DNA from 3 places in the Ferribacterium limneticum genome. Region 2 is predicted to be linked to each of the others. Evidence: riboswitches for the same ligand, from Rfam matches in the RefSeq annotation. Region 2 holds a riboswitch; each other region holds the start of a gene.
What was found. Region 2 has a riboswitch for cobalamin ahead of bluB (5,6-dimethylbenzimidazole synthase). Riboswitches for the same ligand answer to the same signal wherever they lie in the genome.
Positions count from the first base shown of each region.

Region 1: it holds a riboswitch for cobalamin, as region 2 does, so the genes downstream of both, cbpA (modified peptide precursor CbpA) here and bluB (5,6-dimethylbenzimidazole synthase) in region 2, are expected to answer to the same signal.
Region 3: it holds a riboswitch for cobalamin, as region 2 does, so the genes downstream of both, KI617_RS19325 (TonB-dependent receptor) here and bluB (5,6-dimethylbenzimidazole synthase) in region 2, are expected to answer to the same signal.

Region 1 is NZ_CP075191.1:456,183-460,549, forward strand. Features, by position in the region: gene ubiA (4-hydroxybenzoate octaprenyltransferase) at 1-400, shown strand, start outside; gene KI617_RS02160 (cytochrome C) at 400-822, shown strand; gene ubiD (4-hydroxy-3-polyprenylbenzoate decarboxylase) at 819-2,282, shown strand; cobalamin riboswitch at 2,345-2,480, shown strand; gene cbpA (modified peptide precursor CbpA) at 2,589-2,756, shown strand; gene cbpB (peptide-modifying radical SAM enzyme CbpB) at 2,753-4,126, shown strand; gene KI617_RS02180 (GNAT family N-acetyltransferase) at 4,187-4,367, shown strand, end outside.
Region 2 is NZ_CP075191.1:155,135-159,501, forward strand. Features, by position in the region: gene KI617_RS00745 (cobalamin-binding protein) at 1-235, opposite strand, end outside; gene cobD (threonine-phosphate decarboxylase CobD) at 232-1,224, opposite strand; gene cbiB (adenosylcobinamide-phosphate synthase CbiB) at 1,217-2,128, opposite strand; gene bluB (5,6-dimethylbenzimidazole synthase) at 2,125-2,871, opposite strand; cobalamin riboswitch at 2,913-3,108, opposite strand; gene KI617_RS00765 (cobyric acid synthase) at 3,167-4,367, shown strand, end outside.
Region 3 is NZ_CP075191.1:4,025,040-4,029,406, forward strand. Features, by position in the region: gene KI617_RS19315 (cobalamin biosynthesis protein) at 1-160, shown strand, start outside; gene cobJ (precorrin-3B C(17)-methyltransferase) at 157-1,149, shown strand; cobalamin riboswitch at 1,197-1,506, shown strand; gene KI617_RS19325 (TonB-dependent receptor) at 1,627-3,741, shown strand; gene KI617_RS19330 (cobyrinate a,c-diamide synthase) at 3,868-4,367, shown strand, end outside.

The DNA.
Region 1 (4,367 bases), 300 kb from region 2:
CGGCGGAGTGCCGCCCGAGGCGTGGTGGCTGTTGCTCGCCAACGTCTTCTGGGCGGTGGCCTACGATACCGAATACGCCATGGTCGACCGTGACGATGACCTGAAAATCGGCATCAAGACCTCGGCCATCACCTTTGGCCGCTTCGATGTGGCTGCCGTGATGTTCTGCTACGCCGCGACGCTGGCCATCATCGGCTGGATTGGCTACACACTGAATCTTGGCCCTGCTTTTTACACCGGACTGGTGGTGGCAGCCGGCATCATGGGCGTGCATTACACCTGGATTCGTGGTCGGGAGCGGACGCCGTGCTTCAAGGCTTTCCTGCACAACAACTGGGTCGGCGCCGCGATTTTCGCCGGCATTGCCGTTGATTTTCTGGTTTCCGGAAGGAGCTTCTGATGAAAGCTTTGATTTTTGCCCTGTGTTGCCTGTCGACTGCTGTATTCGCCGAAGACGCCCGCCAGTTGGCCAAACTGCCGGCACCGGCTCAGGAGTCGCTGCGCCAGGAAATGCTCGACAACTTGGTCGCGGTCAATGAAGTGCTGTCGCTGATGGCCGAAGGCAAGGTCAAGGAAGCCGGCGAGGCGGCCGAGGCCAAGCTCGGCATGTCGGCCATGGGCAAGCACCGCAGCAAGCCTTTCGACGCCCGGCCCGGTCCGCACATGCCGCCGGCCATGCACGGTATCGGCATGGATGGCCACAAGGCGGTCAGCGAGTTCGCCATCGTGGCCAAGACCGGTGACCGGGACAAGGCGCTGGCCCTGCTGCCCAACCTGACTTCAGCCTGTGTCGGCTGTCACTTTTCGTATCGCACCCGATGAAATATCACGATCTGCGCGACTTCATGTCGCAACTGGAAAAGACCGGCGAACTCAAACGGATCGGCGTCGAGGTCGATACCCACCTTGAAATGACCGAAATCGGCGACCGGGTCCTGCGCGCTGGCGGGCCGGCCCTGCTCTTCGAAAAACCGAAGGGGCATACGATCCCGGTGCTGGCCAACCTGTTCGGTACGCCGAAACGGGTGGCGCTCGGCATGGGTGAGGAATCGGTGCAGGCCCTGCGTGAAGTCGGCAAGCTGCTGGCGTATTTGAAGGAACCGGAACCGCCCAAGGGCCTCAAGGACGCCTGGGACAAGCTGCCCATCCTCAAGCAGGTCATGAATATGGCGCCGAAGAAGGTGTCGAACGCGCCGTGCCAGCAAGTCGTGTGGGAGGGCAAGGATGTCGATTTGAGTCGCCTGCCGATCCAGCACTGCTGGCCGGGTGACATCGCACCGCTGATCACCTGGGGCCTGGTCGTCACCAAGGGCCCGCACAAGAACCGGCAGAACCTCGGCATCTACCGCCAGCAGGTGCTCGGGTCGAACAAGGTGATCATGCGCTGGCTGGCGCATCGCGGCGGGGCGCTGGATTTTCGCGAGCATCAACTGGCCAATCCGGGGCAACCGTTCCCGGTCGCCGTCGTGCTCGGCTGCGATCCGGCGACCATTCTCGGCGCCGTGACGCCGGTGCCCGATTCGTTGTCGGAATACCAGTTCGCCGGCCTGCTGCGCGGCGGCAAGACCGAGCTGACGCAATGCCTCGGCTCGACCCTGCAGGTGCCCGCCTCGGCCGAGATCGTGCTCGAAGGCGTCATTCATCCCGGCGAGGTGGCGCTCGAAGGGCCGTATGGCGACCACACCGGCTACTACAACGAGCAGGCCGAATTCCCGGTATTCACCATCGAGCGCATCACCATGCGCCGCGACCCGATCTACCACAGCACCTACACCGGCAAGCCGCCCGATGAGCCGGCCGTGCTCGGCGTCGCGCTCAACGAGGTGTTCGTACCACTGCTGCAGAAACAGTATCCGGAAATCGTCGATTTTTACCTGCCGCCGGAAGGCTGCTCATACCGGATGGCCATCGTCAGCATCAAGAAGGCTTACCCCGGCCACGCCAAGCGCATCATGTTTGGCATCTGGTCCTTCCTGCGCCAGTTCATGTACACCAAGACCATCATCGTGGTGGACGACGACATCGACATCCGCGACTGGAAGGAAGTGATCTGGGCGATGACGACGCGGATGGACGCGACGCGCGACACGACGCTGGTCGACAACACGCCGATCGACTACCTCGATTTCGCCAGCCCGGTCGCTGGCCTCGGCTCCAAGATGGGGCTGGATGCTACCAACAAGTGGCCGGGCGAAACCAGCCGCGAGTGGGGGCGGCCCATCGTGATGGATACCGACGTCAAGAAGCGTGTCGACACGATGTGGCAGGAACTAGGCCTTTAGGACGAATTGACCCGTGGCGCGGCGGCTTGAGAGAATCCGCCCTCCTATCGGCATCGAGATACGGAACACGGTGCGAATCCGTGGCGGGCCCGCCGCTGTAACCGGGGACGAAGACTGCATGGTCGCCAGACCAGCCACTTGCGGGGCATGCCGCGCAGGGAAGGCGCAGCGCTTCGGCTGATCCGGAAGCCAGAAGACGAATCGATGCCAATCAGGAGCCAAGGCAAGGGCTCCGGCTGAATGCATGCGACCAGCGTGCACTCAGCCGGGGCCCTTTTTGTTTTTTGTCTTCCCGAGGAGTGGACAATGTCCCAGATCGTTTCTCAAGTCGCATCCAATACCGTTAAAACCCAGCCGACATCCGCCCAACATGCGCAGCCGGTGGCCCCGACCATCGCTGTTCGCAAGAGCTGCAACCCGGACGGCATCGGCCTCTCGCACTACGTGCTGATGGACCGGAAGGCGGCCAAGTGAGTGCGCTAATCGCCGAGCGTGCCGCGCGCGGCACGCTGTTCCAGCCGGTCGATATCGGCCACCCGGTCTATGCCGCGGTGACCGATCCGCAGACGGCTTTCTGGGCGCTGGTCGACAAGACCCGCGTCCATGAGGCCGGCGGCGACCCGGTCCTGGTCGCCGCCTATGCAGCCAAGGCCGAACAGTTCTCGCAGGAACTGCATGCCCTGCGCTTCGGCCTGAAGCCTTCCGGTGTTTATTTGAACCCGACCGAGCGTTGCAATCTCAACTGCACCTACTGCTATCTGCCCGATACCCAGCGCAGCGGCGGCAGCCACATGCCGGTCAAGACGCTGCTTGATTCCCTGGCCAAGCTGCGCGATTACTTCCGTTCGGTGATGCCGGCTGATCGCAAGCCGCGCGCCATTTTTCACGGTGCCGAGCCGCTGATGAATGCGCCGGCCGTCTTCGAAGCCATCGATGCCTTTGCCGACGATTTCGTCTTCGGCCTGCAGACCAATGGGACGCTGCTCGACGATGCGGCACTCGACTTCCTGACTTCGCGCAATGTCAGCGTCGGCCTGTCGCTCGACGGTCCGGTCTCCGGCATTACCGATGCGACCCGGCGGACCTGGAGCGGCAAGAGCGTGCACGACAAGGTGCTGCGGGCGATGGAAAAGCTGCGCGGTTACGGCTCGTGGAGCGTCATCACGACCTGCACGACAGAGAACTTGCCCCACCTGACGCGCATGGTCGAGCTGTTCCACGCCCACGAAGTGCCAACCTGCATGCTCAACACCCTGCGCTGCACCTTGCCCGGTGCCCGTGGGGTCAAGCCGGCCGATGGTGACATGGCGGCGGCCTTCTTCGCCGCTCTCGACCGGACCCACGAGTTGTATCAGGAAACCGGGCGCAAGCTGATGGTCGCCAATTTCGCCAATATCCTGATCGGCATCCTGGCGCCGACGGCCCGCCGGTTGATGTGCGACATCTCGCCCTGCGGCGGTGGCCGAGCCTTCTTCGCGCTGGCCGCCGACGGCAGCCTCTATCCATGCAGCGAGTTCATCGGCCTGCCGCGTTTCAATGGCGGCAGCCTGCTGACTGGCGGGGTCGAGGCCGCGCTGGATTCCGCCGCCTTCCGCGAGGTGACGACGCGCGACGTTGACCGGTTCAGCCCGTGCGGCGATTGCGCGATCCGCCATTTCTGCGGCTCGCCGTGCCCAGCCGAAGCTTTCGAGATGAACGGCGGCATGGACAAGATCGGCGCCTTCTGCGATTTCTACAAGGAACAGGTCAATTACGCCTTGCGCCTGATCGCCGACGGCAAGGCCGATGACTATCTGTGGGATGGCTGGGACGAGGGAACCGAAAGCGTTTTTGCGATGGGTTGAGAAATGCCGGGCGGGCGCTTTAATATGGCGCCCTTCCTTTGCTTTCAGGCATCGCCAGTCATGCACTCCCGTCTTGTCATTACCGCCACTGATTTGGCTGATCTGCGTCACGTCGAAGCCTTTCTCGACCTGCTCGAACACTATGCCCGTGATCCGATGGGCGGCGGTGATGGCCTCTCGGATTACGCCAAGGTCCATCTGGTCGGCACCATGCAGGAGGTTCCAGGCTTTCATGGCGCGC
Region 2 (4,367 bases):
GCACTTTCTTCGCTTCCGGCGGGTGGTCGCTGTAATCGACGGTGCCGACCAGCCGGTCGCCAGCCCCCGCTGCGTAGAGGCTCTCGGCGATGTGCGGAGCGAGCGCGATGATGCGTTTGGCCGGCGCCTTGAGGCGGACTTCCTGGCCGGTGTCGTCCTTGAAGACGAGGTCGGCGTGGACAGTAGTGGACACGGCGAAGGCTGCAGCCAAGGCCGCAAGCAAGTGGATTTTCATGCGGGTTTCCATTCGGCAAGTGCCTGGCCCAGACGTTGCCATTCGGTTTCGCTGCCGGGAAGGCCAAAGCGGAGCAGGGGCTGCTGGTCGAAGCGGCGGGTCAGGATGCCCTGGCGGGCGAGGGCTTCATGTAAATCGCCGGCGTGTTGGGTGGTCAGCGTGGCGAACAGGGCGGTGGCCTTGACCTCGCCGAGCGGGGCGAGCATCAGGAGCAAACGTTCGCCGGCGGCCTGCAGGCGGGGACGGGTGGCAGCCTGCCAGGCAGTATCCTGCAAGGCCAGTTTGGCCGCCTCGCGCGACGGGCCGCTGATCGTCCATGGGCCCTGTGCCTCGCTCATCCGGCCGAGCAGTTCGGGGGCACCAAACACGAAACCGACACGGATTCCCGCTAGGCCGAAGAACTTGCCGATGGAGCGGAGGACGATCAGGTTCGGCGCTTCTTCGCTACCGGCCAGCGGGGTGACGCTGTCTTCCGGCGTCGCATCGATAAAGGCCTCGTCGACAATCAGCCAGCCGCCGCGTTTCTTGATCTGCCGGGCGGCGTCGAGCACGATGTCGTGCGGATGGCGGTCGGCCGTCGGGTTGTTCGGGTTGCACAGCAGCACGTAAGGAGTCGCTGCCGCCAGCGCCCGCGGCAACAGGGCATTCTGCAGGAAACGGATCTTGTGGCCGGCGTGTTGCCAGGCCTGGGGGTGCTCGGCGTAGATCGGCGAAATGCAGGCGACGACGGCGCGGGGCAGCAGGGTCGGCAGCCACTGGATTGCCGCCTGCGAGCCGGCGACGGGCAACAGGTTGGCGTTGCCGTAATAGGCGGCCGCAGCGGCTTCCAGGCCGTCGTTGCTTTCCGGCAGGCGCTGCCAGACAGCGGGCGGCAGGGCCGGAACCGGCCATGGGTCAGGGTTGATGCCGGTGGACAGGTCCAGCCAGTTATCCAGCGGAATGTTGTAGTGTGCCGCGGCTTCACGCAGGCGGCCGCCGTGTTCAAGCATCCAGGAATCCAATCACGAAAAATGCGCTCAGCCAGAGCCAGAGGCTCTGCCGAATCAGGGCAATCGCCCGGCCAAGGTCGGCGGCAACCGGTGCCGGTCCGCTGCCGAGCGGTGGGCGGATTTCTTCCTGCCCATGATAGATCGCCGCGCCGCCGAGTTGCACGCCGAGACTGCCGGCCCCGGCCGACATCACCGGTCCGGCGTTCGGGCTGTCCCAACCCGGCGCCTGGGTACGCCAGCAGGCCAGCGCGTTGCGGGTCTGGCCAAGCAGGGCATAGGTCAGGGCCGTCAGGCGGGCCGGAACCCAGTTCAAGGCATCGTCAAAACGGGCGGCAAAACGGCCGAACAGGTTGAAGCGTTCGGTGCGGTAGCCCCACATCGCATCCAGCGTATTGGCCAGGCGGAAAAGCAGGGCGCCGGGGCCGCCGAGCAGGGCGAACCAGAACAGGGTGCCGAAGATGGCATCGTTGCCATTTTCCAGTACCGACTCGACGCCCGCCTTGGCGATGCCGGATTCGTCCAGCGTCGATGTGTCACGGGAGACAATCCAGCTGACGCGCTGTCGTGCCTCGTCAAGATGCCCGTCCTGCAAGGGTTTCGCGATGGCTTCCGCATGCTCGCACAGGCTCTGCGCACCGAGCGCGAAGTAGAGGAGAGCCACATCGACGGCGAAGGGGGCGTAGGGGCGCAACAGCCAAGCCAGTGCGACAAAGGGCAGGACGACCAGCGCCCAGGCGAACAGCCCTGGCACTAGGCGGCGGTTGTTCAGACGTTTCTCGACAGCGGCGGCCAGGTTGCCGAAACCGACCAGCGGGTGGAAATGGCGCGCTTCGCCGAGCAGGCGGTCGAGCAGCACGGCCGCCAGGGCGGCGGCCGGCATGGCGAGTGCGCCATCGAGCATCATTTCGGAAAGATGCCCCGCTGCTGGATGTCGTCCTGCATGGCGGCGACTGTGTTGGTCAGCGATTCCTGGCGTGTCACATCAGCCTGGCCCCACTGGTCGTAATAGAGCAGGTCGGCAATCGGCAGGCGGGGCAGCCAGCCAGCCTTTTCCAGTTCCGGCTTGTCGTGGAAGTGGCTGACGTAGCCGATGCACAGGTAGGCGATTGGCACGATGTCGGTCGGCATGCCCAGCGCCTGCTGCAGTTCAGGCTGGTTGAAGATGCTTACCCAGCCGACGCCCAGCCCTTCGGCACGGGCGGCCAGCCACAGGTTTTGCACGGCACAGACACTGGAGTAGAGATCCATTGTCTTGATGTGGGTGCGGCCGACGACGACCGGGCCGGTTCGCTCGCGGTCGCAGGTGATGCACAGGTTGATCGGCGATTCGACGATGCCTTCGAGCTTGAGCTGGCTGTAGATTTCCCGCTTGCCCTCGGGGAACATCATGGCCGCTTCGGCATGGGCCTTGGCGAAGATGTCGCGGACCCGCTGCTTGACCTCGGGCGAGCGGACGAGCAGGAAGTTCCACGGCTGCATGAAACCGACCGATGGCGCATGGTGGGCGGCGAGCATGACGCGGGCGAGCACCTCGTCCGGTACCCGATCGGGCAGGAACTGGCCGCGCACATCGCGGCGATTGAAGATGCTGCGATAGACGGCGGCGCGCTCGGCGTCTGAAAAAGAATGGTCAATCTGGTTTTCCATGAATTCCCCTTGTGGAAAAACGATGGCTGCCTGTCCATGCAGCCTAATTTCGTCTCCCGGCCGGTCTTCTGACTTGGATTCAACCGAACGATGCGCCTTCCCGGCCGGGTTTCCCCTCTGCCAGTGGCTTCTTGCATCGCCCGTCCTCCTCACAGCGTTGGGCACGTGGCGGAATTGCACCGCCTTCCCGATTCTCCGTTCAGCAGGCTGAACGGCACCCGGAGACACTCGCCCAAATCAAATTGGGCGGCCCCGATGGTGCCATAATTACCGACTTTTTTCACATATGCTCGCCATGCCCTGTTATTCCCTGATGGTCCAAGGCACTACCTCCGATGCCGGTAAATCGACGCTGGTCGCAGCGCTGTGCCGCATCCTGAAGCGGCGGGGCGTGCGGGTGGCGCCGTTCAAGCCGCAGAACATGGCGCTGAATTCTGCCGTGACGGTGGATGGCGGCGAGATTGGCCGGGCGCAGGCCTTGCAGGCACTGGCCTGCGGGCTTCTGCCGCATACCGACTTCAATCCGGTCTTGCTCAAACCGACCACCGACAAGAAGGCGCAGGTCATCATCCACGGCAAGGTGGCGATTGATCTCGATGCCAAGGCCTATCACGCCTACAAACCACGGGCGATGGGGGCGGTGCTGGAATCCTGGGCGCGGCTGACTGCTGAATACGAATGCGTGGTGGTCGAAGGCGCCGGTTCGCCGGCCGAGATCAACCTGCGCGACCGCGACATTGCCAACATGGGCTTTGCCGAGGCGGTCGATTGCCCGGTGATCATCGTCGCCGACATCGACCGTGGCGGTGTCTTTGCCCATCTGGTTGGCACGCTGGAATTACTGTCACCCTCCGAGCAGAACCGGGTCAAGGGTTTTGTCATCAACCGTTTTCGCGGCGATATTGCCTTGCTTGAATCGGGTCTGACCTGGCTGGAAGAGCGCACTGGCAAGCCGGTTCTGGGCGTCCTGCCCTATCTGCATGGCCTGATGCTTGATGCAGAGGACGCCATCGCCACCGCGGCGGTCGGCGGCAAAAAGACGGCAAAACTGAAAGTCGTTGCCCCGGCCTACCCGCGCGTCTCCAATCACAACGATCTCGATCCGCTGCGTCTGCACCCGGAAGTCGATTTTCGCTGGATCGGCCCGGGTGAGACGCCGCCAGCCGCCGATCTGATCGTTTTGCCCGGTTCCAAGGCGGTGCGCGCCGACATCGACTGGCTACGGACGCAGGGCTGGGACAAAGCGATCCACAAGCATCTGCGCTACGGTGGCAAGGTCGTCGGCCTGTGTGGTGGCTACCAGATGTTGGGCCGGATGATCCACGATCCGCAGGGGCTGGAGGGGCTGTCGGGCAGCACGGCTGGCCTCGGCGTGCTGGCCGTGGAAACGACATTGGAGGCCGAGAAGCAGCTGCGCAATGTGAGTGGTCACTTGTCGCTACCGGGTCGGCCGGCGATGACCGGTTACGAAATTCACCTCGGTGTGACACGCGGCG
Region 3 (4,367 bases), 350 kb from region 2:
CGCAACCGTCCGCAAATACACCGGCACGCCGTCCGTCTCCGAAGCGGCGGCGATTCTCGTCGCCGGCGCCGACCAGACCCATTTGATCATCGAAAAATACAAGCTGCGCGGCCAGGACGGCCGCAATGCCACCGTCTCCATTGCAAGGATTCCCCAATGAATACCCCTGAAAACAGCACCGCCCAAACCGGCAAGATCATGCTCGTCGGCCTCGGCCCGGGCAGCAACGACCACCTGACCGCCCGCGCCCGGGCGGCGATTGCCGAGGCCGATACCATCATCGGCTACGTCACCTACATCCGCCTGGTCGCCGATCTGGTGGCCGGCAAGGAGGTGATCAAGAAGTCGATGACCGAGGAGCTCGACCGCGCCATCGAGGCGCTGGACCGAGCCCGCCAGGGCAAGAAGGTGGCACTGATTTCATCCGGCGATGCCGGCGTGTACGGCATGGCCGGGCCGACCTTCGAGGTGCTGTTCCAGGCCGGGTGGACGCCCGACTCGGACATCGAGGTCGAAATCGTGCCCGGTGCTTCGGCGCTGAACACCTGCGCCGCGCTGGTCGGCGCACCGCTGACCCATGATTTCTGCGCCATTTCGCTGTCCGACCTGCTGACACCGTGGCCGACCATCGCCCGCCGCCTCGACGCCGTGGCCTACGCCGATTTCGTCGTCGCGTTGTACAACCCGAAGAGCGGCCGCCGCACCCAGCAGATCGTCGAGGCCCAGCGCCTCTTCCTGCGCCACCGCGATCCGCAGACGCCGGTCGCCATCGTCAAGTCCGGCTATCGCCCCAAGCAGCGCATCGAATTCACCACCCTGGACAAGATGGCCGAAGCTGACATCGGCATGCTGTCGACGGTGCTGATCGGCAATTCCAACACCTTCATCAAGCACGGCCTGATGGTCACGCCGCGCGGCTACGCCAACAAGTACGCGGTAGAGGATGGCGAACGCAACACGCATGCCGGCGAACAAGCCGGCCGTTCGCTGTCCACCGGCCTCAACGGCTGGATGGCGGCCATCCAGCAGAGCGGCAGGAGCGCCGCCGAACTGGCCGCCGAATACCGCCTGCCGGAGGATTACATCGCCGCCGTGCTGCAGACCGAACTGCCGCCGGAAGGCGAGGAGGCCACGGCCGAAAACGGCTGATTTTTTCACCCTTGCCAGCGTCCGGCCTGGCAAGGCTCAGGCAATACCGCCGGACACCCGCAACAGGTGCTTACAGCCTCAAGGGCTGTGGGTGAAACGGGAACGGGGTGCGCGACCCACGCGGTCGCAATGCCCCGGCTGCCCCCGCAACGGTAAGCGAGTGCGGACGCGCCATCAGGCCACTGGGAGATTGATCCCTGCCGCATTGGAATGAAACACGAAGACGAACCGAAGGCAGTGCGATTGCACGACGAGGTGAAGTCGACAAAGTGTCATTTCGATGCGGCAGGGATCGCCCGGGAAGGCGACGCGTCAAGACTTGCCAGCCCGGAGACCGGCCTGTCGCGTCGTACTGCCCGCTTGACGGAGCAGTGTTTTCAAACTGACTGTCTGCGGGGATGCGGATGGCAGCGATCCTGGGCACCGTGTGCGCAGGGCGCAGCGATCCGTGGCAGGCAGTCGTGACTGGAGCAGTCCATGCGACACCCACATTTCACCTTTTGGCAGCATTCGTTTCTTACCCTCACCCTGACGGTTGGCGGTCTCGCCCACGCCGCCGGCATGCCAACCCTGCAGGAAGTCACCGTCAGCAGCGGCCAGCACGACCTGACCGGTGTTGCCGACTCGGCCACCGAAGGCACAGTCACCGCCAGACAGCTCACCAACCGGCCGCTGCTGCGCCCAGCCGAAGCGCTGGAAACCGTGCCCGGCATGATCGTCACCCAGCACTCCGGTGACGGCAAGGCCAACCAGTATTTCCTGCGCGGCTTCAATCTCGACCACGGCAGCGACTTCGCCAGTCACGTCATGGGCATGCCAGTCAATATGGCCAGCCACGCCCACGGCCAGGGTTACATGGACCTCAATTTCCTGATTCCCGAGCTGATCGGCAGCATCCAGTACCGCAAGGGCGTCTATGCGGCCGAGGATGGCGATTTCGCCACCACCGGCTCAGCGCGCATCGACTACCTGCGCAGGCTCGACCAGAGCTTCGTCGAACTCGGCATGGGCCAGCACAATTTCCGCCGCCTGCTCGCCGCCGGCGGACACAGCCTGGGCGACCTCAATCTGGTCGGCGCCATCGAGGTCGGCGGCTACGACGGCCCCTGGGAACAACCGCAGAATCTCGAAAAACACAACGCCGTGCTGCGCCTGACCTCGGGCACCGCAGCCAACGGCTTCGCCCTGACTGGCATGGTCTACAAAGCCGACTGGACGGCCACCGAGCATGTGCCGGAACGCGCCATCACCGGCGGCGAAATCGGTCGCTACGGCGCGCTGTCGCCAAGCGACGGCGGCCGCACGCACCGCCACAGCCTGGCCGGCGATTGGGCACGCACCACCAACACCGGCGCCAGCAAGCTGAACCTCTACGTCATCGACTACGGCCTGAACTACTTTGCCAATCCGTCCGGCTACATCAACAGCCTGCAGGGCGACCAGCACGAACAGGCCGACGATCGCACGCTGTGGGGCGGCCAGGTCAAGCACAGCTGGTTCCTCGGGCCGCAATGGCAGGACACCGAGCTGAGCCTCGGCACCCAATTTCGCCAGGACCGGATTGCCTCGGTCGGCCTGTACGCCACCGAGAACCGACAACGAACCAACACCATCCGCGAGGATCGTATCCGCCAGACGGCGCTCGCCGTCCTGCTCGAAGCCCGCACCCAATGGACAGCTTGGCTGCGCAGCACGCTCGGCCTGCGCCGCGACCAGATCGACGCCCGGGTCACACCGCTGGCCGGCCAGTTCAACATGAGCAACGGCGGGGACGCTTCGGCCGGACAGACCAGCCCGAAGCTCGGCCTGGTCTTCGGCCCCTTCGATCTGCTCGGCCCGACCGAGTTCTACGCCAACTGGGGGCACGGCTTCCACAGCAACGATGCACGCGGCGCCACGGCCCGCAGCAATCCGCAGGACGGCAGCGCCGTCGAGGCCGTGCCGCTGATCGTCAAGGCCAAGGGCAGCGAGCTGGGCCTGCGTACCACGCCACTCAAGGGCTGGCAGAGCAGCCTGTCGGTTTGGCAGATGGCCCTCGCCTCGGAACTCGTTTTCATCGGTGACGAGGGCATCACCGAGCCCAAGGGCGCCTCGCGCCGGCATGGCATCGAATGGTCGAACTACATCACGCCGGCCGATGGCTGGATCATCGATGCCGACATCGCCTGGTCGCAGGCACGTTTCAAGGAGGCCAACCCGGACAACGGCGGTCGCCGCGTGCCTAACGCCATTCCGCTCACCGCCTCGCTCGGCCTCAGCGCCGACAGCGGCGGCACCTGGTTCGGCGGCCTGCGCCTGCGCTACCTCGGCGCCTATGCCTTGGAGGAAGCCGGAGAGCAGAAGTCTTCCGCTTTCTGGATGGCCAGCCTGAAGGCCGGCTACCGCATCACGCCTAAGCTGCAGATCACGCTCGACGTCCTCAATCTGTTCGACAAGAAAGCCAACGACATCGAATACTGGGGCGGCGCCTGCACCCGTAACGAAGCCTTGGCCGGCACCGGCGGCTGCGGCACGGGCAGCGGCATCGACGGCCGCCTCCTGCACCCGCTGGAACCACGTACCTTACGCCTTGGCCTGCGGGCCAGCTTCTGACCGCTTCCGTCATTGCCGCGAAAGCGGGAATCCAGGAGTAGCCTCCTGGTATTCGCTTCATCCATGGATTCCCGCTTACGCGGGAATGACCAATAATTCACCCTCTCGACCTATCCACTAGCCACCATGCCTGCCTGTCCCACCCTCCTCATCGCCGCCCCCGCCTCTGGCCAGGGCAAGACGACCGTCACCGCCGCCCTGGCCCGCCTGCACGCCCGGCAGGGCCGGCGCGTCACCGTCTTCAAGTGCGGCCCTGATTTTCTCGACCCGCAGATTCACGCTTTCGCGTCGGGCCGCCCCTGTCAGAACCTCGACCTCGGCATGTGCGGCGAGGCCGACGCGCGCTGGCACCTGGCCCGCGCGGCAGCCGATTCCGACCTGATCCTGATCGAAGGCGTCATGGGCTTGTTCGACGGCGAACCTTCTGCGGCAGACATCGCGCAACGCTTCGGCATCCCGGTCATGGCCCTGATCGATGCCGGCGCCATGGCCCAGACCTTCGGCGCCGTCGCGCACGGCCTGGCCACCTACCGCCCCGGCCTGCCCTTCGCCGGCGTGCTCGCCAACCGCGTCGCCAGCCCGCGCCATGCCGAGTTCCTGCACGGTAGCCTGCCGCCCGGCATGGG